DNA from 4 places in the Psychrobacillus sp. Z16_25 genome. Region 4 is predicted to be linked to each of the others. Evidence: riboswitches for the same ligand, from Rfam matches in the RefSeq annotation. Region 4 holds a riboswitch; each other region holds the start of a gene.
The links. A riboswitch is a leader RNA that binds a small molecule or an ion and turns the genes downstream of it on or off. The one in region 4 is predicted to bind S-adenosylmethionine.
Positions count from the first base shown of each region.

Region 1: linked by a shared signal. The riboswitch ahead of AC1VU3_RS05555 (methionine ABC transporter ATP-binding protein) and the one ahead of AC1VU3_RS11555 (O-acetylhomoserine aminocarboxypropyltransferase/cysteine synthase family protein) in region 4 are both predicted to bind S-adenosylmethionine.
Region 2: linked by a shared signal. The riboswitch ahead of metK (methionine adenosyltransferase) and the one ahead of AC1VU3_RS11555 (O-acetylhomoserine aminocarboxypropyltransferase/cysteine synthase family protein) in region 4 are both predicted to bind S-adenosylmethionine.
Region 3: linked by a shared signal. The riboswitch ahead of AC1VU3_RS10220 (methionine ABC transporter ATP-binding protein) and the one ahead of AC1VU3_RS11555 (O-acetylhomoserine aminocarboxypropyltransferase/cysteine synthase family protein) in region 4 are both predicted to bind S-adenosylmethionine.

Region 1 covers NZ_JBXEOV010000003.1:209,772-215,472, reverse strand. The annotation lists gene AC1VU3_RS05570 (M20 family metallopeptidase) at 172-1,377, opposite strand; gene AC1VU3_RS05565 (MetQ/NlpA family ABC transporter substrate-binding protein) at 1,517-2,368, opposite strand; gene AC1VU3_RS05560 (methionine ABC transporter permease) at 2,381-3,043, opposite strand; gene AC1VU3_RS05555 (methionine ABC transporter ATP-binding protein) at 3,033-4,058, opposite strand; SAM riboswitch class I at 4,273-4,376, opposite strand; gene AC1VU3_RS05550 (AzlD domain-containing protein) at 4,494-4,805, opposite strand; gene AC1VU3_RS05545 (AzlC family ABC transporter permease) at 4,807-5,508, opposite strand; gene AC1VU3_RS05540 (TVP38/TMEM64 family protein) at 5,618-5,701, shown strand, end outside.
Region 2 covers NZ_JBXEOV010000015.1:55,127-60,827, forward strand. The annotation lists gene AC1VU3_RS14040 (gamma carbonic anhydrase) at 1-473, shown strand, start outside; gene metK (methionine adenosyltransferase) at 637-1,836, opposite strand; SAM riboswitch class I at 2,029-2,142, opposite strand; gene pckA (phosphoenolpyruvate carboxykinase (ATP)) at 2,332-3,918, shown strand; gene AC1VU3_RS14055 (hypothetical protein) at 4,102-4,542, opposite strand; gene AC1VU3_RS14060 (alpha/beta hydrolase family protein) at 4,544-5,332, opposite strand; gene AC1VU3_RS14065 (NUDIX domain-containing protein) at 5,310-5,701, opposite strand, start outside.
Region 3 covers NZ_JBXEOV010000008.1:57,096-62,796, forward strand. The annotation lists gene AC1VU3_RS10210 (MetQ/NlpA family ABC transporter substrate-binding protein) at 1-706, opposite strand, end outside; gene AC1VU3_RS10215 (methionine ABC transporter permease) at 720-1,388, opposite strand; gene AC1VU3_RS10220 (methionine ABC transporter ATP-binding protein) at 1,381-2,406, opposite strand; SAM riboswitch class I at 2,493-2,598, opposite strand; gene AC1VU3_RS10225 (thioredoxin family protein) at 2,647-2,958, opposite strand; gene AC1VU3_RS10230 (toprim domain-containing protein) at 2,971-3,321, opposite strand; gene gcvH (glycine cleavage system protein GcvH) at 3,399-3,779, opposite strand; gene AC1VU3_RS10240 (arsenate reductase family protein) at 3,853-4,215, opposite strand; gene AC1VU3_RS10245 (acyl-CoA dehydrogenase family protein) at 4,984-5,701, opposite strand, start outside.
Region 4 covers NZ_JBXEOV010000010.1:31,497-37,197, forward strand. The annotation lists gene lysS (lysine--tRNA ligase) at 1-615, shown strand, start outside; gene AC1VU3_RS11545 (hypothetical protein) at 719-1,270, shown strand; gene AC1VU3_RS11550 (homoserine dehydrogenase) at 1,415-2,401, opposite strand; gene AC1VU3_RS11555 (O-acetylhomoserine aminocarboxypropyltransferase/cysteine synthase family protein) at 2,526-3,818, opposite strand; SAM riboswitch class I at 3,933-4,044, opposite strand; gene AC1VU3_RS11560 (glycerol-3-phosphate acyltransferase) at 4,185-4,832, shown strand; gene AC1VU3_RS11565 (YdcF family protein) at 4,842-5,429, shown strand.

The sequences.
Region 1 (5,701 bases), on a different contig from region 4:
CGCGTTAGCGATGGGTGCTGGCTTACCTTGTGGAGGGAAAACTAAGAACGTCACATCGTGTGACAACGTTTTCCTGACCAACATCCTGTCGGCCTCCACTCCAAGCGTCCGACGATGCGAAGAACCAGAGGTTCAACAACTCTTCAAATTCAATTGTCTAGCCTCTATTAGTTACTGTGCTGCTTTCCTAGCCAGTGCCTGTTCGTGCTCCTTGTGGATGCGGTGGAGCAATTCTGCATCAGTTAGGATGCGATAGCCTGCGTTTGCGATTGCTTTTGCTCCTTTGATCAGAGCTTCGTTGCCAAGTTCAGACTTTGCAGCTTCTCTAAATTCAATCGTGTGTCCAACTAAATCGTCTGGACCGATTTTAATATGAGGATGTGCTGTAGGGACAGCGTAGCTGATGTTTCCTGCATCTGTGGAGCCTTTTCCTTTTCGTTTTTCTGTGTGTACATGTTCACCAACTGCTTCTAGTTCATGGTGGAGAACTTCATCAAGGACTGAGTTCAAGACAAAGTCCTGTACTTCATTTTGGAAGCGTTCAACGCGAACACTAGAGCCTGTGGCAAGTGCAGCTCCATTAGCTATAGCTCGCACTTTTTCAGAAACCTCTACTGTGCGCTTCCAAGTTTCTGCACGAATGTAGAAGCGGGCAGACGCATATTCCGGAATAATATTTGGTGCGTCTCCACCGTGTGTAATGATTCCGTGGATTCTTACGTCTGAAGGAAGCTGCTGGCGTAATGCATTGATCCCATTAAATAATTGAATGACTGCGTCTAGTGCATTGATTCCTTTATCAGGTGATCCAGAAGCGTGAGCTGCTTTTCCGTAGAAATGAAAATCTAGAGGATCTACTGCTAGTGATTCTCCTGTTAGGGAAGTTTTTGCAGAAGGGTGAATCATGATAGCGACATCTACTCCTTCTAAAAGACCATGCTTTACAAAGCTACCCTTTGCACTTCCGTTAGGACCGCCTTCTTCAGCGGGAGTCCCTAATACAAGTACACGCCCACCAGTAGAAGGTAAAACCTCAGCTAATGCGATTCCCGCTGCTACGCTTGTTGTTCCAATAATATTATGACCGCATGCATGGCCGATGCCTGGAAGAGCATCATACTCTGCTAAGAATGCTACTGTAGGACCTTCTTTTCCAGAATCCTTTACAGCATAGAAGGATGTTTCATGACCAGCTACTGCAGTAGTTACCTCAAAGCCTGCCTTTGTTAAAATCTCTACATGCTTTGCGCTTGCGAAAAATTCTTGATTGCCGATTTCAGGTTTTGCATGGATCTCTTGACTCGTTTGAATATACAGGTCTTTATTTTCCTCGATAGATTTTGCGATTAACTCTGTTGCTTCAATAACTGTACTCATGTAGTTTCCTCCTTTAATTTGTTGGGCTATATGATAAGTTGATTTCGTGCTGGCTAGACGCTTTACTTGGGAACCAAGCAAAGGCTAGCCAACACTCTAATCAATTGGTTCTAAAAGGTCCCTGCCTACTTAAAATTCTTTATTTTGCTAAATCATTAAACGTATTTTCTAATTCTTCCTTCGTTAAAATTACTAATGACGAACCGCCTTTTGTATCCTCTTCTACTGCCTGTTTAATGTCTTCCTCTTGGTATAGCTCGACGATACGTTGGTATACCTCATTATCTTTGTCTTCAGCTCGAGCAGCTATGATGTTCACGTAAGGGTAGATAGATTCACTTTCGCCAGCCTCTTTGTAAATTGGATCCTCACCAGGAGAGAAACCTGCTTGACCAGCGACACCGTTATTGATAACAGAGGCAGTAACGTCTGGTAAAACTCGTGGTGTTTGCTGAGCTGTCATTGGGATGATTTCTAAGTTTAATGGGTTATCGATAATCTTAGATGGATCTCCGTAAAGTCCAAAATCGTCTGCTAATGTTATCAAACCAGCCGTCTCTAATAATCGAAGTGCACGAGCTTGGTTAGATGGGTCGTCAGGGATTGCAATCTTGTCTTTTGCTTTGATTTCACTAACGTCCGTAATTTTTTCTGAATAAAGTCCAAGCGGTGCAAACATAGTAGAACCAATTGGAGCTAAGTCATTGCCACTTTCCTTTACGTAAGAAGCTAGGAAGGAAATATGCTGGAATGCGTTTAAATCAATGTCTCCTTCAGCAAGTGCGTTGTTAGGAAGGGTATAGTCTGAGAATTCCTTTAGCTCAATTTCAATTCCTTCTTTTGCTGCTTTCTCTTGAAGGATTGGCCATTGGACACCGTCAGAACCGTTTACCCCAATGATGACCTTCTTTTCGGAAGCTGATGAGCTGCTACAAGCGGATAAAACAAGTGCTGTAATTACTGCAAATAGTAGTAAGCTAATTTTTTTCATGTCAATCTCTCCTTATCGTCTTAAGAATTTTTTCGATAATGTATTTCCAATCCATTGGGCAAATTGCACAAGTATAATTAAAATCAGTACAGTGACGATCATGACACTTCCGTCAAATCGTTGATAGCCATAGGTCATTGCCACGTGTCCAAGTCCACCTGCGCCAACTGTTCCTGCTACTGCGGAGAAGTCGATTAAGCTGACGGTAGTGAATGTAAGACCTAGAATCAGTGGACCTAGTGCCTCTGGAATTAGCACAGTAAAGATAATACGTAGTGGGCTTGCTCCCATTGCCTGAGCTGCTTCAATTACACCGGGATCGATACTTACTAAATTGTTCTCCACGACCCTAGCTATGGAAAAGCTGGCTACAATGGTCATCGGGAAGATGGCACCTGCTATTCCGATCGTTGAACCGACTACTAATCTAGTAAGCTGCGAAATGGCAACTAAGAAAATAATGAACGGGATCGGTCGAATGATATTTATCAATAAATTTAGTAATTGAAACAAAAACTTATTTTCTAAAATATTTTTCTCACGAGTTACAAAAAGTAGTAGACCAATACTGATTCCTAGAATAGAGGAAAAAATCAGTGTCACAATGACCATGATGATCGTTTCGCCAGTCGATTCTAAAATCGTTGGCCAAAATGTCGTCCAATCAACCTTCATTTGGTGTCACCTCCTGAAGTTCTACAATGGTTGTTAATTCATGAATGGCATCCTTTATTCCCTGCGGGTCTCCTTCAAAGGAAATGAGTAGATTTCCGAATAGCTTTTCCTGCAGCTCTCGAATAGAGCCGTAGACGATGTTAAAGTGTACGCGGTGTTTTTGCGTAACCTGGGAAAGGATGGACTGGTTTGTAACATCCCCTTTAAAGATGACCTGATATAATTTTTTCCCACCGTTCTCTCGCCACTCCTGTAACACAGTAGGGGAGGGGAGATCCTGCTGGACGGATTGGATAAACCGTTTGGTGGTCGAGTGCTGAGGGTTTGTGAATACATCGAAAACGTCCCCTGTTTCAATCACCTCGCCGTCTTCCATGACAGCCACCCTATTACAGATAGATTGAATAACATGCATTTCATGAGTGATCAGCAAAATAGTAATCCCAAATTCCTTGTTCACTTTTTTTAGTAGCCTTAGAATATCAGCCGTAGTTTCTGGGTCTAGTGCAGAGGTTGCCTCGTCACAAATCAGAATATCGGGAGAAGTTGCAAGTGCACGAGCGATTCCTACACGCTGCTTTTGACCACCTGATAGCTGGCTTGGAAAATCCTTTGCCTTGCTTGTTAGCCCGACAAAGCTCAGCAGTTCCTCTACTCGTTTGTCTATTTCTTGTTTTTTTAGACCGGCAAGCTTTAGTGGATATGCTACATTTCCAGCTACAGTACGAGAATGGAAGAGGTTGAAGTTTTGAAAAATCATCCCGATGTTTCTTCTTCTCGTTCTTAAATCCTTAGAGGAAAGGCTGTTCACGTCTGTGTTTTGAATAAAAACGGAACCCTCTGTAGGACGCTCTAGCATATTCACTAAGCGAAGCAGCGTGCTTTTTCCTGCACCGCTGAATCCGATAATACCGAAAATATCTTCTTTCTCAATGGAAAGAGAGACATTCTTTACAGCGTGCACCTTTCGTTTTCCAAGAAGAAAGGTCTTTGAAACATTTTTGAATTCAATCATGGGATCCCTCCTAGAATCATACTTCTTCAAACAACGTAGCCATCTTACTTTCCAGGAAAGAGACTTGATTAGAAATGTGCTAAATGCCTTATTATAATTGGGCAAGACCTCGATGGGGTCTGGCACGGAGTAGGAAGTTAAACAAAAAGAGCTCTCTTTTCTTATCAAATAGACAAGAAAAAGAGAGCTCTTCAAAAGATTTGAAAAACCATCTCTCTCATCTCTCAAGCTAAGCTTGCAGGAATTGGCACAGTGTTCAAATTTGAACCTGTTGCCGAAACGTCATTGGGCCTGTCCCTCGGTTTCTCTGGATAAGAAAGTGATGCGCTATGTAATTGTTGTAAGAATTGATTATAACTTTAAACGCTTTAGTCAAACTAGTCAAGTTATTTTTACTATTAATTTTATTTTGAATATTAATATCGTTTTGATGTACTATAAAAAAATAAGGCTATAAATTGCTAAAACACCAATAGTTCCTAGTACAACAGTCATGGCATTAGAAAAAATAAAAGCCAAAGAAAAAGCTACTATTGCGCCTATTAATCCAAATAAGTAATTTCCTTCTTGGATATAAAGAATGGCTGGAAAGATTAATGCCCCTAACACGGCATAGGGGATATTTGCTAACACGCCAGACACGATAGGAGGTAGTTCCCTGCCTTCTAAAAATGTCAAAGGGAACGCACGTGGGATATATGTAACAATGGCCATGCCAAGGATGGTCCACCAATACCAATCACCCATATTAAGACTCTCCTTTCACGATGGGTCTTGCTTTTTTGGAATAAATCAGTTCAATTAGGATAGAAGCTGCCAGCGTAGCGATTAAAATGGACCAGCCTGTAGATAAGAGTTGTGTCCAATAAAAAAAGCCGTTGATACTTGCGGCAGTTAAAGCTAGCATGACCACCTTTCTATTGCCTTTCATGGAGGGCACTAGAAGTCCGATAAACATGGCATAGAGTGCAACGGACATCGCAGCTTGAAAAAATAACGGCAGATTGGCTCCAATGACATGTCCAACTGCAGTAAAAACCACCCAGCTGCTGTATGCGATGAGGATCACTCCAAAGGCGAAGGAGGTTGTGAGCTTTTCTTCTTTACGGGTTGCCAGAACGGAAAAAGCTTCATCCGTGATTCCAAAAGCATATATTCCTTTTATCCATCTTTTTTCCCGATGCATCTTTTCACTCAGTGATGCCGTCATAAGGAAATGACGTATATTGACGACAAATGTATTTAAAACGATTAAAATAGGGTCAACACCTTTCGTCAAAAGCGTCAAAGACATATATTGGGCAGCTCCGGCATAAACGAGTATACTCATTGCAGTGGCTTGCCAGATAGTTAAGCCAGCCGTTTTTGCAAGAAGTCCAAATGTAAGGGCAATCGGAAAATAGCCAATAGCGATATTTACCCCGGCCCTTAAGCCTTTTGAAAAAGTCACAAATTTCTCACCACCTTCATGATAATGAAGAAATTATACTATAAGAAAGTCGTTTTATGTATACACTAAAAGGGAAAGATTAATTACATAGGAATGCGGAGGGAAAAGTATGCCTGATTGGTTTTCTATAGAAAATTTTACACATTTAGCACAGGACTATCGAGCATTAGGGCCGATAATTGGTATTTTACTT
Region 2 (5,701 bases), on a different contig from region 4:
ACCAGAGCGCCTATATCGCTGATTATGTAACGATTACAGGGGATGTGACGATAGGTCCTGACACTTCTATTTGGTTTGGTTCAGTAATTCGTGGAGATGTCGCTCCAACAATTATTGGTAGCCGAGTGAGTATCCAAGATTTGAGCTGTCTCCATCAAAGCCCAAATAATCCTTTAGTTATTGAAGATGAAGCGACCATCGGCCATCAGGCGACATTACATGGGTGTACTATTCGAAAAAGAGCTTTAATAGGAATGGGCTCTATCATTCTTGACCGAGCTGAAATTGGAGAAGGTGCTTTTATTGGCGCGGGAAGTTTAGTTCCTCCAGGCAAGAAAATACCGCCAAATACATTAGCTTTAGGTAACCCAGCAAGAGTCGTAAGAGAATTAAATGATGAGGACAAAAAAGATATGGATCGAATCATAAATGAATACGTAGAAAAAGGAAAATATTATAAATCACTCTTATAAGCTTTCTATAAGAGAGGCGAAAACATGGCGTGGTAATTGGACAGGCATTCTTTACGTATATACACTATATCTAATCTAAAAATATACATTTATCATTTTGTCTATTATGATGAGTTTTCCTTAAATAAAAAAGAGACTTTCTGTTACGAAAGTCTCTTTCTCTTTAAATTCCTGCCTTTTGCTTTAGCTCATCTGCTTTATCTGTTTTCTCCCAAGGAGCATCGATGTCTGTACGGCCAAAGTGTCCATAAGCTGCTGTAGGCTTATAGATTGGGCGACGTAAATCAAGCATTTTAATAATACCAGCTGGGCGAAGATCAAATAATTCACGGATGTATGTTACTAGCTCTGCTTCCATTATCTTACCAGTACCAAATGTATCTACAGAGATAGATACTGGCTGAGCTACACCAATAGCATAAGCCAATTGAACTTCACAGCGATCTGCAAGTCCAGCGGCAACTATATTTTTTGCCACGTAGCGTGCAGCATAAGCAGCAGAACGGTCTACTTTTGTTGGATCCTTACCTGAGAATGCTCCACCGCCATGACGTGCATAACCACCATAAGTGTCTACAATAATTTTACGTCCTGTTAATCCTGCATCCCCTTGAGGACCACCGATTACAAATCGACCAGTCGGGTTAATAAAGTACTTTGTTTTATCGCTTATTAATTCAGCAGGGACGATTGGTTTGATTACAACCTCCTTCAGGTCTTGTTGGATTTGCTCCAACGTCACTTCTGGATGGTGCTGTGTAGAAATAACAATTGTATCTATGTGTACTGGATTGTTATTTTCATCGTATTCTACTGTTACTTGTGTTTTTCCGTCTGGACGTAAATAAGGTAACGTTTCATCTTTACGAACATCCGCTAATCGTCGAGATAGCTTGTGAGCTAAGCTGATTGGTAATGGCATAAGCTCCGGTGTCTCGTTACAAGCATAACCGAACATAAGACCTTGGTCACCTGCTCCAATCGCATCAATATCTGAATCAGACATTGAGCCTTCTCTTGCCTCAAGTGCTCGGTCTACACCAGCAGCAATATCTGGAGATTGCTCATCAATCGCAGTTAACACTGCAGAGGTTTCAGAGTCAAAACCATATTTAGCTCTTGTGTATCCAATTTCTTTGATAGTTGTGCGTACTACTTTAGGGATATCTACGTACGTAGATGTGGTAATTTCACCTGCAACTAAAACAAGTCCTGTTGTCACGGTAGTTTCACAAGCTACACGAGCATTAGGGTCCTCTGCTAAAATTGCATCTAGAATAGCATCAGAGATTTGATCACAAATCTTATCTGGATGCCCTTCTGTTACTGATTCCGATGTAAATAATCGACGTTGTGTCAAAATGCTTTCCTCCTATATCCTGCGAGATTTCTCTCAGGAATTGATACGGTACTCATTCCCATGTCAAGCCTATATTAAACTTGAAGCCGTTTCGGACTTGGCACACAAGGATTTAGGGCGATGTAAATAAAAAAACCTTTCACTCATGTTCAAATAAACAATGAGGAAAGGGATTCATATCATAAACACCTTTCACTCTTATCAATCAAGGCTATACCTTGTCTCAGGTTGGGCACCTTTGTAATAATAGTATTACAGGTTGCCGGGTTTCACAGGGCCTGACATCCCTCCACCGACTCGGAATAAGAGTATCCGTTCAATTTATCATCATACGTAAACATAAAATAGAAGTCAATAATTTTTGTCCAAAATTTCACAGTTTAAAAATTTTATGCTAATTAGTATAGATTATATAGTCAAATGTGTTATACTAATTCACATATCAGATAACCACCTCCACCTGTAGAGGGAAAATATAAAAAAGGATGGTAATATCACATGAATTCAATTGATACTATGAGTGAACTGACCCAATTGTTATCCGGGAATAATATTTGCCTTCAATTATCAGTGCCAGAGCTTGTTGAAAAAGCAACAGCTCGAGGAGAAGCAGTACTTACTTCCACCGGGGCTGTAAAAGCAGAAACCGGAAAATATACTGGTCGCTCTCCGCAAGATAAATATATCGTGGATGAACCTATCTCTAGAGCAAAAATTGATTGGGGTCCTGTGAACCAACCGATTTCCGCAGAAAAATTTGAAGCTTTATATATAAAAGTAGTGAAATATTTAAAAGAACAAGAAGAACTTTTCGTATTTAATGGATTCGCTGGTGCAGATCCTGAATCGCGCTTGAGCATCCAAGTCATAAACGAATTTGCTTGGCATAATTTGTTTGCTCATCAGTTATTCATCCGCCCTACTTCCGAAGAGCTTTCTACACATAAAGCTGATTTTACTGTAATCAGCGCGCCTAACTTTAAGGCTGACCCAGCTTTAGATGGAACGAACTCCGAAACTTTTATCATTGTTTCCATGGAAAAGAGAGTAGTTCTGATCGGCGGTACAGAATACGCTGGTGAAATTAAAAAATCTATATTCTCTATTATGAACTATTTATTGCCGGAAGAAAACATTTTACCAATGCATTGTTCAGCAAATGTTGGTGAACAAGGAGATGTTACCCTATTCTTCGGTTTATCTGGTACAGGAAAAACAACGTTATCAGCTGATGCTGGACGTAAATTAATCGGTGATGATGAACATGGTTGGTCTGATAAAGGTGTATTCAACATCGAAGGTGGCTGCTATGCAAAATGTATCGATTTAACTCGTGAAAATGAGCCACAAATCTATGATGCTATTAAATTTGGTACTGTTTTAGAGAATGTAGTAGTTGATGCGAATACGCGTGTAGCTGATTACGCAGATAACTCACTTACTGAGAATACGAGAGCAGCATACCCTATTCAATATATTGATAATATAGTAGACCCTTCTGTTGCGGGTCATCCAAATACAATTATTTTCTTAACGGCTGATGCATTCGGAGTGTTACCTCCAATCAGTAAATTAACGAAAGAACAAGCAATGTATCACTTCTTAAGCGGCTTTACTTCTAAACTTGCTGGTACAGAACGAGGAATCACTTCTCCACAGCCTGCATTCTCTACTTGCTTCGGCTCACCTTTCTTACCATTGCATGCTACTGTATATGCTGAAATGCTTGGAAAGAAAATTGATGAGCATGGAGCACAGGTTTTCCTAGTAAATACCGGCTGGACTGGTGGAGAATACGGCGTAGGAAGCCGTATGAAGCTATCATACACACGTACAATGGTGCGTGCTGCAATTGAAGGAAAATTAAATGACGTAGAAACTGTTCAAGATGATGTTTTCGGATTGGCAATTCCAACTCAAGTAGAAGGAGTTCCAACTGAAGTGCTAGTTCCACGTAATGCATGGGAGGATCAAGCAGCTTACGATAAGAAAGCAGCAGAGCTCGCTCAAGCATTCCGTGACAACTTTAAAAAATTTGGTACAGTATCAGAGGTCATTTCTTTAAAGGGCGGACCAATCGCATAATAAAGTCCCTTAATGCGGGATAAATAGGACTGAAGTGAGACGAGTAACATCGTTCTCCTTCAGTCTTTTTCTTTTTCCAAATAATTATTTCTGTTTTAGTTCTTGTGTAGGTTCCAATATAATAAAACAATGCAAAAAAACTGTCCTAAAAGCCATCTATTATGACCTTTAAGACAGTTCTCTTTAGCTGATATAGTCAACTTCCGTCGTGATAGGAAGGATAAACTCAACTTGTTCTACCATGTTCTTTTCTACGTTGTAAAATATTATCTCCGAGCCGTAATGATTGACCTCTAAATAGACTTTTCCATCCTTATAGAAAAGCATTCGATTCCATTTTAACCCGCCCACTACTGGGTCAATAGAGCCGTTACGCAAGAACAAACGATTTTCTTCATTTAACATAACCGTAAGCTCGTTATGCATATAGGCGTTCATCGTTTGGTAGGCAATTTGGTTTATTTCTTCACACGGTTCCATTTCTTCATTCAGACAATGAATTACTACCTCTTCTAAATCATTTGTGAAATGATCCCATAAATCCTCCCAAAAGCTTGTATCAACGGGATACATTTCCTTCCCCTCTATACTCATTGACTCTACTGTGACTCTAATCTGTCCCATTTTATCTTCCTCTCTGGTTTTTGATCCAGAGACACACATCTTTTACTACCTGCCGATTTGCCTTGCTTGGAAAATAATGCGTGAAATCTGGATAGTACCAAGTTTCTACCACTTTGTTATACCCAAGTAAGGCAGCTTCCAAAACCTTTGCTTGACCGAATGAGACATTTTGATCACTTTCTCCATGAATGATTAACACAGGGGCTTCGATGTCCTCCAGATGAGGCAGAGGGTTTCTAGCCATATATTCCTCTGGCATATTGTTAGGAGTTCCACCTATCACTCTTTTCATCATTCTTCTCATATCAATACGTTCCTTGTAAGTAAGAAAAATATCCGAAACGCCAGACCATGTAACCAAAGAAGCAATATCCTTTCGAAGAATAGCGGCCCACAAGGCCATGATTCCTCCTCTGGAGAAGGCAAATAGGTGAATCTTTTCCTTTGCACAAAATTTCTTCAATATATCGATCCCATACATTACATCCCATCTATCCTCGCCGCCAAACTCATCTCGTCCTTCGCCCCCTCTATTTCCACGATAATAGGGAGCAAAGACTATGAGCCCCTGCGATGCAAATTGGGCAATCCTTGCTGGACGAACCATTCCCAGACTCTGCATCCCTCCCCTGCAATAAAGCAGGCCTTCATAATCCCCTTCTTTGATAGGTTGAGCAAGCATTCCCTTTACTCGAAGACCATTAGACCAATAGGTGATTTCGGTTAATCGAACGTTCGGATTAGGGGAAGGATAAGCCCTTTGTCGCTCAATCGTTCCACTTGGTTTCATATGCTTTCACCTTCTTTAATATGTTTTGCATTCCTGTATCCTTCATATGAAAGCTTAGCTCACCATTATTATCCCATTCGTCTTCGGAGAGCCAAATAATCCCATCTGTTTCATGTGTAGTGGGGCCCTCTAATATCTCCTTGACCTTGCCAACATACACTGCTTTACAGAATGGCGGATTATCCAATACTTTATATTCAGCTAACCATTCCAATTCATCCAGCTGTACACCAGTTTCTTCTAATGCCTCTCTAATAGCAGCCTCCTCTAGCGTCTCTCCTTCCTCTACTTTTCCACCTGGAAACTCTATTCCCCTTTTTGGATGCTTCGTCATTAGCCATTTCCTCTTATATTTGGCTAACACTAATA
Region 3 (5,701 bases), on a different contig from region 4:
CCTCTTCATCACCAGCATTTACTGCAATCAGGTTCACATATGGTGAATCTGTTTCTTCAATTGCAATGGAATCCTCTAATGGATTTAACCCTGCATCGATTGCATAGTTTGAATTGATCAGCACAGCGTCACCTTCTTCATTTTCATAAAGCTGTACCATTAACGCTGACTCATAGTTCGGATCAAACTCAAGGTTTTTCGGATTATCAACGATGTCGGAGATAGTTGCTGCAGTGCGGTCCACTTCTTCTGCTAGAGTGATTAGCCCAGCGTCCTCAAGCATTGCAAGAATTCGTCCATGGTCTGCAACGGAATTACTCATTAAAATAGTTGCACCTTCTGGAAGCTCTTCGATTGAATCATATTTTTTAGAATAAAGACCGATTGGCTCGATATGAATCCCACCCGCATTGACGAAATCATATCCATGATCTGCAATCTGTGATTTTAGATAAGGCTCATGCTGGAAGTAGTTTGCATCTATCTCTCCAGATTCTAAGTCTTTGTTTGGAAGTACATAATCTTGGTATGTTTCAATTTGAAGCTCGATGCCCTGTTCTTCTAGCAATGGTTTAGCTTCCTCTAAGATAATTGCATGCGGTACGTTAGAAGCTCCTACCACTAACTTGTTGCTGTCATCGTCTCCACAAGCTGCTAATCCCACTGTACTTGCTGTTAAGAATAACCCTGCTAATAACTTTTTCATTTGACTATCTCCCTTATCGTTTATCGATTTTTGCAGTTATTGTATCTCCAGCCCACTGGATAATAAATACCAATATTAGAATAAGAATGGTTGCTACGAAGGTTACATCATCTTTACTTCTTTGAAAACCATCTTGGAAAGCAAGCGTTCCGAGTCCGCCCGCTCCGATAATTCCAGCCATAGCAGTGTATCCAACTAACGCCACCGCTGTAACTGTAATCCCAGATACTAAAGCCGGCATGGATTCCGGTAGAAGCACCTTCCAGATAATTGTGGAAGTTTTTGCTCCCATTGCCTTGGCAGCTTCTAGCACGCCTTTATCGATTTCCCTTAATGCAATTAATACTAGTCTCGCATAGAAGGGTGCTGCACCAATCACCAATGCAGGAAATGCTGCATTTGGTCCTCTCATCGTACCGATTAAAAACGTTGTGAACGGGATTAACAGGATTATTAGAATTATAAATGGTATGGATCGGAATATATTTACCACCGCTCCAGTTAGCCAGTTAGCTAGCTTGTTTGCCCATGCTTGATGGGGGCTTGTTAAAAACAAGAGAAGTCCTAAGGCTAATCCTAAGATAGCCGTAAGCAGAGTAGAAACTCCTGTCATATATACTGTTTCCCATGTTGCTTCCCACATTTTAGGCCAATCCACATTCGGAAGTAATGTTTCAAGCATGAGGAATCACCTCCGTATGAATCTTTTGAGCATGGATAAAGTCAATCGCTTGCTTAATAGCCTTTTCTTTTCCTTCTAGGTGAAGAATCAGCGTACCAAAGGCCCCTCCTTGTGTATGAGAGATATTGCCTTGAACAATATTGACCTCTAAATCCATTTGCTTAATTAATCTAGATAGAATTGGTTGCTCCGTTTGTTCTCCTACAAAAACAAGCTTTACCAACTTACCATTTGGATAGAGCTCCCTTAGATTGCGAATAGTTTGAGTAGGCTGATTGGAGTCAGATATCTGTGAGACAAATCGTTTTGTAATAGGTGCCTGTGGCTTTTGGAAAACCTGCAGGACATCTCCTAGCTCTACAATTTTTCCTTTTTCCATAACCGCAACTCGATTACAGATTTTTTGGATAACCTGCATTTCGTGAGTAATTAACACAATAGTAAGCCCGAGCTTTTCATTAATATCTACTAGTAAATCTAAAATAGAGTCTGTTGTTTCTGGGTCAAGCGCAGAAGTAGCTTCGTCACATAGCAATACCTCTGGACCATTGGCAAGAGCCCTCGCTATCCCAACGCGCTGTTTCTGGCCTCCTGAAAGCTGTGAAGGGTAAGAATCTCCTCTTCCCTCTAACCCAACTAATTCTAGAAGCTCCTTGACACGTGCTGCTCGCTTTTCTTTAGATACCCCTGCAATTTCTAGTGGGAATTCAATATTCTCTGCAACCGTTCTAGACCAAAGAAGGTTGAAATGCTGGAAGATCATGCTTACCTTTTGTCTGAAGTGTCTGAGCTTATCCTCACTGATTGCTGTTATTTCTTGATTGTTTACGATAATTTGCCCTTCTGATGGTTTTTCTAGACCATTCAACAAACGAATCATTGTACTTTTTCCCGCACCACTGTACCCTATTATCCCGAAAATCTCTCCAGATTTAATTTCAAGATTTACATTATCTACTGCCACGATTTCTCCGTTTTTTGTAGCAAACTTTTTCGAGACTCCCTTTAAACTTATCATGTAAACCTGTCCGCCTTTCTATCAAAAAAACCCTTCTGCAAAAGAGCAGAAGGGGTGTAGGTAACAATAAATACCATTCATCCATTCTCTCATTTTTCAAAGCTTCTGCTTTGTGTGATTTGGCACCATTTCATTTTCATGACGGTTGCCGAGGCTTCATCGGGCACTTCCCTCTGCCTCTCTTAATAAGAGTTAGTTTTATTTAATTCACATATAGTATACTGCATATTATCATTATTATTAATCTACGTCAATACTTTTAATAGTTTCTATTAAATAGGGAACAGATTGAAAAGCATAAATTTTTCGAACAACCGCTCCATCTTTCGTGATTAAAAGACAAGGAACGCTTTCAATTTGATAGTCTTTGGCCACTTCTTGGATAAAATTAATGTTAGCCTGGCCTATAGGAACATCCACAAGTTCTTGGACAACCTCCATCATTTTATGGGCCACCTGGCAGGTTCCGCACATGGGTGTATATAAATAAAACAAGGTCATGTTTGATTGGTTTTTGTTCGCTTCCCATTCCTTGCGTGTCCATTCATTCATAAAGGCATCTTCCTATACTAAGAATTCTTTTTTCACCTTTATATTAACACGTTTCAAAATAGATGCCAAAACCTTCATCGGTGTATTTGCCACTTCTCCATACATTGGGTTTGTATAGAGATGTATAGCCTCGGGATATTCTTTTCTTACGATTGATCTAATTTGTTCTCCAGACTTATCGGCATCCAGAAATGCATAAATCGGAAGTCCATCATAAGGACTAAGAAGCTCCTCTAATTTCACATTGGATATCGTACCGTTTGTACATATAATTTCGGTTGGTTCATCTAGAAGTGTTAAAAGCTGAAGCTTATCTGACCTTCCTTCAACAAGAATAACTTGGTTACTAAAAATAGTAGTCATAGCTGCTTCTCTCCTTACTTCTTCCCTTTACCTTTATTATATGAAAAAAGCACCGATATTAACCGGCGCTTTGATTATTACTCTGCTATTAGTTCATCGTATTTTTCAGGGCTAAGTAAACTCTCAACTTCTTCCAAATCTGCTGGCTCGATTACAATCATCCATGCATTTTCGTAAGGTGATTCGTTTACAAATTCGGGGCTATCCTCTAACTCAGTATTAACCTCAACCACTTTTCCACTGATAGGTGCATATAACTCAGAAACCGTTTTTACAGATTCTACGCTTCCGAAAGGATCTCCAGCTTTGATTTCGTCGCCAACCTGTGGAAGCTCAACGAAAACGATATCTCCAAGCTCGGATTGTGCAAAATGAGTAATTCCGATTTTAGCTTTTCCATCCTCTACTTTTACCCATTCATGATCCGCTGAGTACTTTAAATCTTTAGGTGTGCTCATTTATATACCCCTCTCCAAAAATTATACATTCTACTATTATATTCACATACTTTTATAGTAAAAACAAGGTGATTTACTTGTTTTTCCACGTTTTCTCAAACTCGTCTTCCTTGAAACCGAGCGTTACATTTTTCCCGTCATACACAAGCGGACGTTTAATGAGCATGCCATCTGATGCAAGCAATGTAAGCTGTTCATCCTTAGACATATTCGGAAGCTTGTCCTTCAGCTGAAGCTCTCTATATTTCATTCCACTTGTATTAAAAAATTTCTTTAATTCTATGTTACTTTTATCTACGATTTCTTCTAATAAATCCTTTGAAGGCGGATTGTCGACAATATGGTGATTCTCAAAATCAACATTATTATCTTTTAACCATTTACTCGCTTTGTTGCATGTACTGCACTTTGGGTAACCGTAGTATTGTATCTTCATTTGATCTCACCCTTTTTCTTTTTATCATACTCATTCTCTCCTTCTTGAGCAAGCCATATAACGGTAGATGAGTAAATTACGGGGAGAATGGCCGGTTTTCTAATGGTGGATTAGTTTGGCAAGTTTCTACCATTACTTGCGGTTCGCCTGCGGTTACTTGCGATGCTGTGTATGTTACTTGCGCAGGCTCATTGGTTACTTGCGGTTATGGGGCTGTTTCTGGCGGTAGTGTCTGATTTACTTGCGGTTGTCAATCAAATCAGCCGATTTTTACTACTTTTTTGAATATGCGCTTATACCATCCAAATCGCACCATATAGTCACCGATTTACTTACAACCCGTTCTTCATTTCCCAATATTCTACCATTACTTACGGTTCGCCTGCTGTTACTTGCGAGCCTGTGATTGTTACTTGCACAGGCTTATCGGTTACTTACGGTTATGGATCTGTTACTTGCGTCAGTGCTTGATTTACTTGGGTTGTCAGGGTCATCACTATAAATTGTGGGTGACATATAAGAAAAAGTTGATTGAAGTGTCGGCTGGCGACTCCTAGGGGATAAGCGCGTGCGGAAAATCCAATTGTTTCGGAAGCATCCGAAACAAGATGGAAAACTAAGAACGGCACATCGTGTGCCAACGTTTTCCTGAACAACATCCTGTTGTCCCGAAGCCGCGCCCCCAGGAAAGCGTCCAGCCAGAACGGAAATCAACCGCTTTATGTAAAAAGAAGGTCTCCATTGAGAGACCTTCCTGATAACTAATGATTAAACAACGAATTTTTCTGCTTCTATTAGCTTCACGGAAGCTTGGCGCTTTTTCTCGATTACGTTGTAAGGAGTGTAGCGTGTTAGCTTGCGAAGTGCAGAAAGCATCATACGCAGGTTGTCACCTTCAACAGAAGCGATCAGTGTTTCTTTTGCAGCTTTTTCGATTTCATCAAATGCTTCTTGGCAGAAGATTTCTGTGTAAAGTAGCTTTTGAGAAGCTTTTTCTGCTCCACTGCGGTTGATTGCTTTTTCTGTACGAAGCACTGCTGACTCCATTGCAAATACGTTGTTTGCGATGTTTGCAATGTTTACTAGGACTTCTTGTTCTGCTTCTAATTTAGCGCCAAAGCGTTGTGCAGCCATACCAGCAGCTAATAGACCGATTTTCTTCGCGTTTGCAACTAATACTTTTTCTTGTGCTAGTGGCTCGTCGCTAATTTCTTCCGGCATCATCATCAGAAGCTCTTCTTGAAGACCTTGTGCTTTTTGAAGTAATGGAAGCTCGCCCTTCATCGCTTTCTTCAAGAATGTACCTGGAACGATTAAACGGTTGATCTCGTTCGTACCTTCGAAGATACGGTTGATACGAGAATCACGGTAAATGCGCTCTACCTCATACTCTTGCATGAAGCCATATCCACCATGTAACTGAACCGCTTCGTCTGCAATATAATCTAGAACCTCAGAACCTACTACTTTGTTGATAGAGCACTCA
Region 4 (5,701 bases):
TTTCATACAACAACTGTTTCAATCAATGGGCAACCAATTGATTTTTCTTTGGACTGGGAGGTAATATCCTTCCGAGATTTAATATGGAGGGACTGTGCTATCGATATTGACCTTTTTCCTGAAGCATCCGAGTTGTATCAAGCTATCGAAGAGAAAGGTATCTCTCTCGACCATGTGGAGGCCAAACAAATGGGGAGAGGAAACTTAATTGACCTACTCTACAAAAAAGTCTCTAGACCTGCTCTCATTAAACCGACGTTCCTTATAGAGCATCCAATAGACCTTTCACCTTTAGCAAGAGCAAACGACAAAGACAATAGGCTAACCGATCGCTTTCAATTGGTTATTAATGGTGCTGAGGTGATTAACGCTTATTCTGAGTTAGTAGACCCAATCGAGCAAAGAAAGAGATTAGAAACACAGGCTAGGTTAAAAGCAAACGGCGATACTGAGGCGATGGAAATGGATGAGGATTATTTAACTGCGATGGAGTACGGATTGCCTCCCATCTCTGGCTGGGGCTTTGGAATCGAGCGGCTTCTGATGGTATTAACTGATTGTAAAACAATCAAAGATTGTGTTTTCTTCCCGTTAACCAGGAAGGCAAACGATTAATAGTGAATAACTTATGCTTAGGATTTAAATTATTCACACTATTATGTTAATATGTTGATATCTTTTCTGAACGCCTCATATAATCTAAAAAAGAGGTGATTAAATGAAGGTGATTGTTTGGTCCATCCTTGCCGCAGAAATAGGTTTTTGGGTTGTTCTTATACTTGGTCTTATCACTCGATATGCTTTGGAGCGAAAAAGACTTGGGGGTATCCTACTAGCAATCACCCCAATTATTAATTTATTTCTATTGGTCTTTACCTCGATTGATTTGCTAAAAGGCGGAACCGCAACTGAGGTGCATGCCCTTGCCGCTGTGTACCTAGGAATATCCATTGTGTTCGGCAAGAACCTGATACGCTGGGCAGATGAACGCTTTTTATTTTATTTCAAAAGGATAGGCAAAAAGCCGAAGAAAATCGTTGGATACGAATATGCACGCCTCTCTATGAAAGGCTTTGTCCAGCATTTTGTAGCATACGCCATTGGGGCAGGATTTTTATTTCTTTTCATTTATTTAGTGAACGACGCAAGTCGCACTGAAATTTTATCGATTGCCTTAAAAATCTGGTCACTAGTGCTAGTGATTGACTTCTTTATTTCCATTGCATACTTTATTTGGCCTCGGGGAAAAATGGAGGCGCACAAGCAGTAGAAAGTTCGTGAGAGCACTTTATGAGACAAGAATAATGTTTTATTGAGACAATGGCAGAAGCAAGGGGTATCCCATATTAATGGCATACCCCTCTTTAATTTAAATGGATACTTCAACTCCAGGTGATTCTAGTAGCATGTTCCCTTAGATGGTAATAAAAAATCCTGCACGTTTTCCAATAATCTCTGCATAATCCTCTACCATTACACTAGCAGTTGGGTACATTCCTGCACCTGGTCCTACCAATGTCAGCGTACCAATGTAATTTGTGTCTAAAGAAACTGCATTGTTTACTCCTTCAATTGCATAAAGCGGATGATCCGGTCCCACAAGCTGTGGACCAACTGAGGCATATAGGTCCCCGTTTTCATCTTGTTCTATTTCCGCTACATGGCGATAGCGGTATCCCTCCTGCTTTGCTTTTTCTACATCCTCAGAGGATATTTGATCAATCCCAATTACCTGTACATCATCCCAGTTAGGCTGTTTTCCGAATGCTAGCGCACTTAAGATCATTAGTTTTCGAAAAGCGTCCTGACCAGATATATCATTATAAGGATCTGCTTCCGCATACCCTAAAAGCTGTGCTTCTGATAACGCACTCTCAAAGGAGCTTCCTTCCACACGCATTTGAGTAAGAATATAGTTGGAGGTTCCGTTTAAGATACCTTGAATACGCTTAACTGAATTGACCTGTAGTAAGTTTTTTAGTGTCTTAATAATCGGTACTCCTCCAGCTGTAGTAGCCTCAAAACCAACGTACACTCCTCTAGATTTTGCTCTCTCCTGCAGTGGGATGCTGTATTTTGAAAACATTACTTTATTTGCAGTAATAACATGACATCCTTTGTCAATCGCCCTGCATAGATAGCTATATGCTGGCTCTTCATTCACGATGGCCTCAAATACCACTTGAAGTCCCGGTATATTCTCAATATCCTCAAAATCATCCGTGACTAAAACACCTGGTGTCTCAGGTCTTTCCTTCCCTAGATCTCTAATCAGAATTGCACTAATTTCAATGTCTAATCCCAATGACTTTTTTAAGTCTTCTCGTTTTTCATTCACAATGTGATATATACCTTGACCTACTGTCCCAAAGCCTAAGATTGCCGCTTTAATTTTCGCCATGATGTTTCCTCCTCAGAACCCGTACAACCTGAGCCAAATCGTACTGAAGTAAATTTTCCAATCTTTCAACGATTGATTATTTTACTTATTGTAGACCATTTTAACCCAAATCACAACAAAAATTCTATCTAGAGAGGACATTTGTTTTTTCTAGAAGAACTCTACCAAGCGCCTCCTTTAAATCTTCGACTGATTCTAAGCCCACTGATAAGCGAATTAAATCCTCGGTTACACCTGTCTTTACTAAATCCTTTGGAGTCAGCTGCTGATGGGTAGTGGATGCTGGGTGTATAATCAGCGATTTTGCATCTCCTACGTTTGCAACATGAGACCAAATTTCAATATTGTCGATGATTTTTCGACCCGCTTCTTTTCCACCCTTTACTCCAAAGGTTAGAATGGAGCCATATCCTGATGTTAAGTATTTTTTTGCAAGCTCATGAGTCGGGTGACTTTCAAGCCCTAAATAGTTGACCCATGTCACTCCTTCATGCTGTTGTAAGTATTCAGCTATCTCCTGTGCATTTTCATTATGCTTCGGCACCCTTAAATGAAGTGTCTCCAATCCTTGTAAGAAGGAAAAGGCAGCCTCCGGGCTAAGAGAGGGACCAAAATCTCTTAACAGCTGTACTCTCAGCTTAATAGCAAACGCTACATCTGGTACATCAATGCCGTAACGTAATCCATGATAGGTTACATCTGGCTCCGTGAAGCCTGGGAACTTATCAGAGTTCCAGTTAAAATTACCACCGTCTACTACGACTCCACCGATTGTTGTTCCATGACCTCCAATCCACTTTGTTGCAGAGTGAATCACCACGTGAGCTCCATGCTCAATTGGATTGCAGCCATAAGGTGTCGCGAATGTATTATCCACCAGTAATGGAACTCCCACCTCATTTGCAATGCTTGCCACTTTCTCTACGTCCAACACATTGAGACTTGGATTACCGATTATTTCAGCAAAGAATCCCTTTGTTTTGTCCGTAGCTGCTTCTCGGAAGCTTTCTGGATTGGTTGAATCAACAAATTTTACGGTAATGCCGTACCTTGGGAGTGTATGGGCAAATAAATTAAATGTTCCTCCATACAAATTCTCAGCTGCAATTATTTCATCGCCTGCTCCTGCAATATTTAAGATAGAAAAAGCAATAGCCGCCATCCCAGAGGAAAGTGCGACAGCCGCTGTTCCTCCTTCTAATGCTGCAATACGTTGTTCAAACACATCAACTGTTGGGTTCGTAATACGGGAGTAAATGTTACCAGTTTCCTTTAAAGCAAATAAGTTTTGTGCATGCTCCGTGTCTTTAAATACATAGGAAGTCGTTTTGTGAATGGGTACCGCTCGTGAGCCAGTGACAGGGTCCGGTTGTTGTCCACCGTGCAGAAGTAATGTTTCTTTGTGAAGATTAGTCATTTGAATTCCTCCAATTTAGTAGTTTAGATGGAATGCTGGAGGCCTCGAGAGGATATTGAACAAGAAAACCCCTCTTCTAGTAATGAGAAGAGGGGACTGTTTGACTTGTTCCTCCTCTTATCTTCCAAATCCAACTAAATGGATTTGTAGGATGTAGCACCTTCCAGTAAAAACTGGGGTTGCTGGACTTCGTAGGGCCTATTCCCTCGGTCTCTCTTGATAAGAGTATTTGGTTTGTATTTCCATCTTGTTACACAGTTTAGCTCCTCTTCTTTTATTCGTCAAGGAAAATAGTTAAAATTCTGAAACTTTTTCATTCTTACACTCGTTTAATAAAAGGAATACCTTGGAAAGGGGGAACGTAAAATGAGTATTTGGGTATATGGAGTTGCAACTCTTTTCATCGGATATCTTCTTGGGTCAATTCATGGTTCGAAACTAGCACAATTTTTTAGTGGTGTGAATATTAAAAAGGAAGGCCTAAATAATTCTGGTGCATCTAACGCAACCATTGTACTTGGCTGGAAATATGGCATTCTTGTTGGGGTAATCGATATATTAAAAGGCGCCGTTATGATCATCGGCGTTCGATTGTTTGCTCAATATACAGAGATTTTTTCTCCTGCACAGTTAGATTTTTTACTCTATTTAGCTGGGGCTGCTGTAATCCTAGGACATAACTTTCCTATTTACACACGCTTTCAAGGAGGAAAAGGTACTGCTTCCATTATCGGAGTATTACTTGCATTGCATTGGCCGGTAGGGCTTGCCGCATTACTGCTACTTATAGCAATCACTATTATAACGGACTATTTATTAATCGGAGTTTTTGCATTTTATATCGTTTTCGTAGCAGCATCTTTCTGGGTAGCAGACGGATTAGGTCCTGTCATAGTTGCCAGCTTTCTGTTCTTGATGGCCCTTCTACTTCATCGCGAGAATGTTCAGCGACTAATGAAAAAGGAAGAGCGAACACTTTCATCTGTTATTAAGAAGAAAAAGCCTTCAACCTAAGGAGCATACATGAAAAGAAAAATGAGGTGGATTGTGCTAGTACCCGTTTTTATCACCTTTTTTGTTGGAGGAGGATTATGGTTACTAACTGGCAAATGGCTAGAGGATGGACTTAAGCCAGCAGCAGATGGCACAAATGAATATGCAATCGTATTAGGAGCAAAAGTCAAAGAAGGAAATATCCCATCCTTGGCACTTCGCTATCGACTAGAAGCCGCTTTGGAATATGCCCAATCATATCCACACATCAAACTAGTAGTCTCTGGCGGTCAGGGACCTGATGAGGATATAGAAGAAGCAGTTGTAATGAAAGAATACTTGGTCGAACACGGGATTGAAGAGGAAAGAATCATTCTGGAAAATAAATCTACCTCTACTTATGAAAATCTACTATTCTCTCAGGAGATTCTGCCTGATGACGTGGAAGCTGTCACTATCATCACTAGTGATTTCCACTTGCAACGGTCCAAGATAATTGCCGAGGGGCTTGGTTGGGATGCAGACGTAGTTCCTGCCGAGACACCACCAGTAACCGAGGCAAAGCTGAGACTAAGGGAACGTGTAGCATTACTAAGGACATTTATCACTGGACAATGAAACTCTGCCTATGTGGACGGCAGAGTTTTTTAATTGGAGTAAGGGGTGGGGCAGCTAGGATTATTGATTTTCCGCTTCCTACTGGTGGATCGATTTCCACCTCCTACTGGGCCACCCTTTACTCTCATTTAGGCGATGGTTACTCTCAGTCGGTGATACTTTATTCTCGGTTGGCTTCCCGTTACTCTCGCTGGGAGGCTATTTACTCTCATTCGGCCAATTTACTCTCGTTCGGGGTTACTTTACTCTCGAATAAAGAGAATTTACTCTCA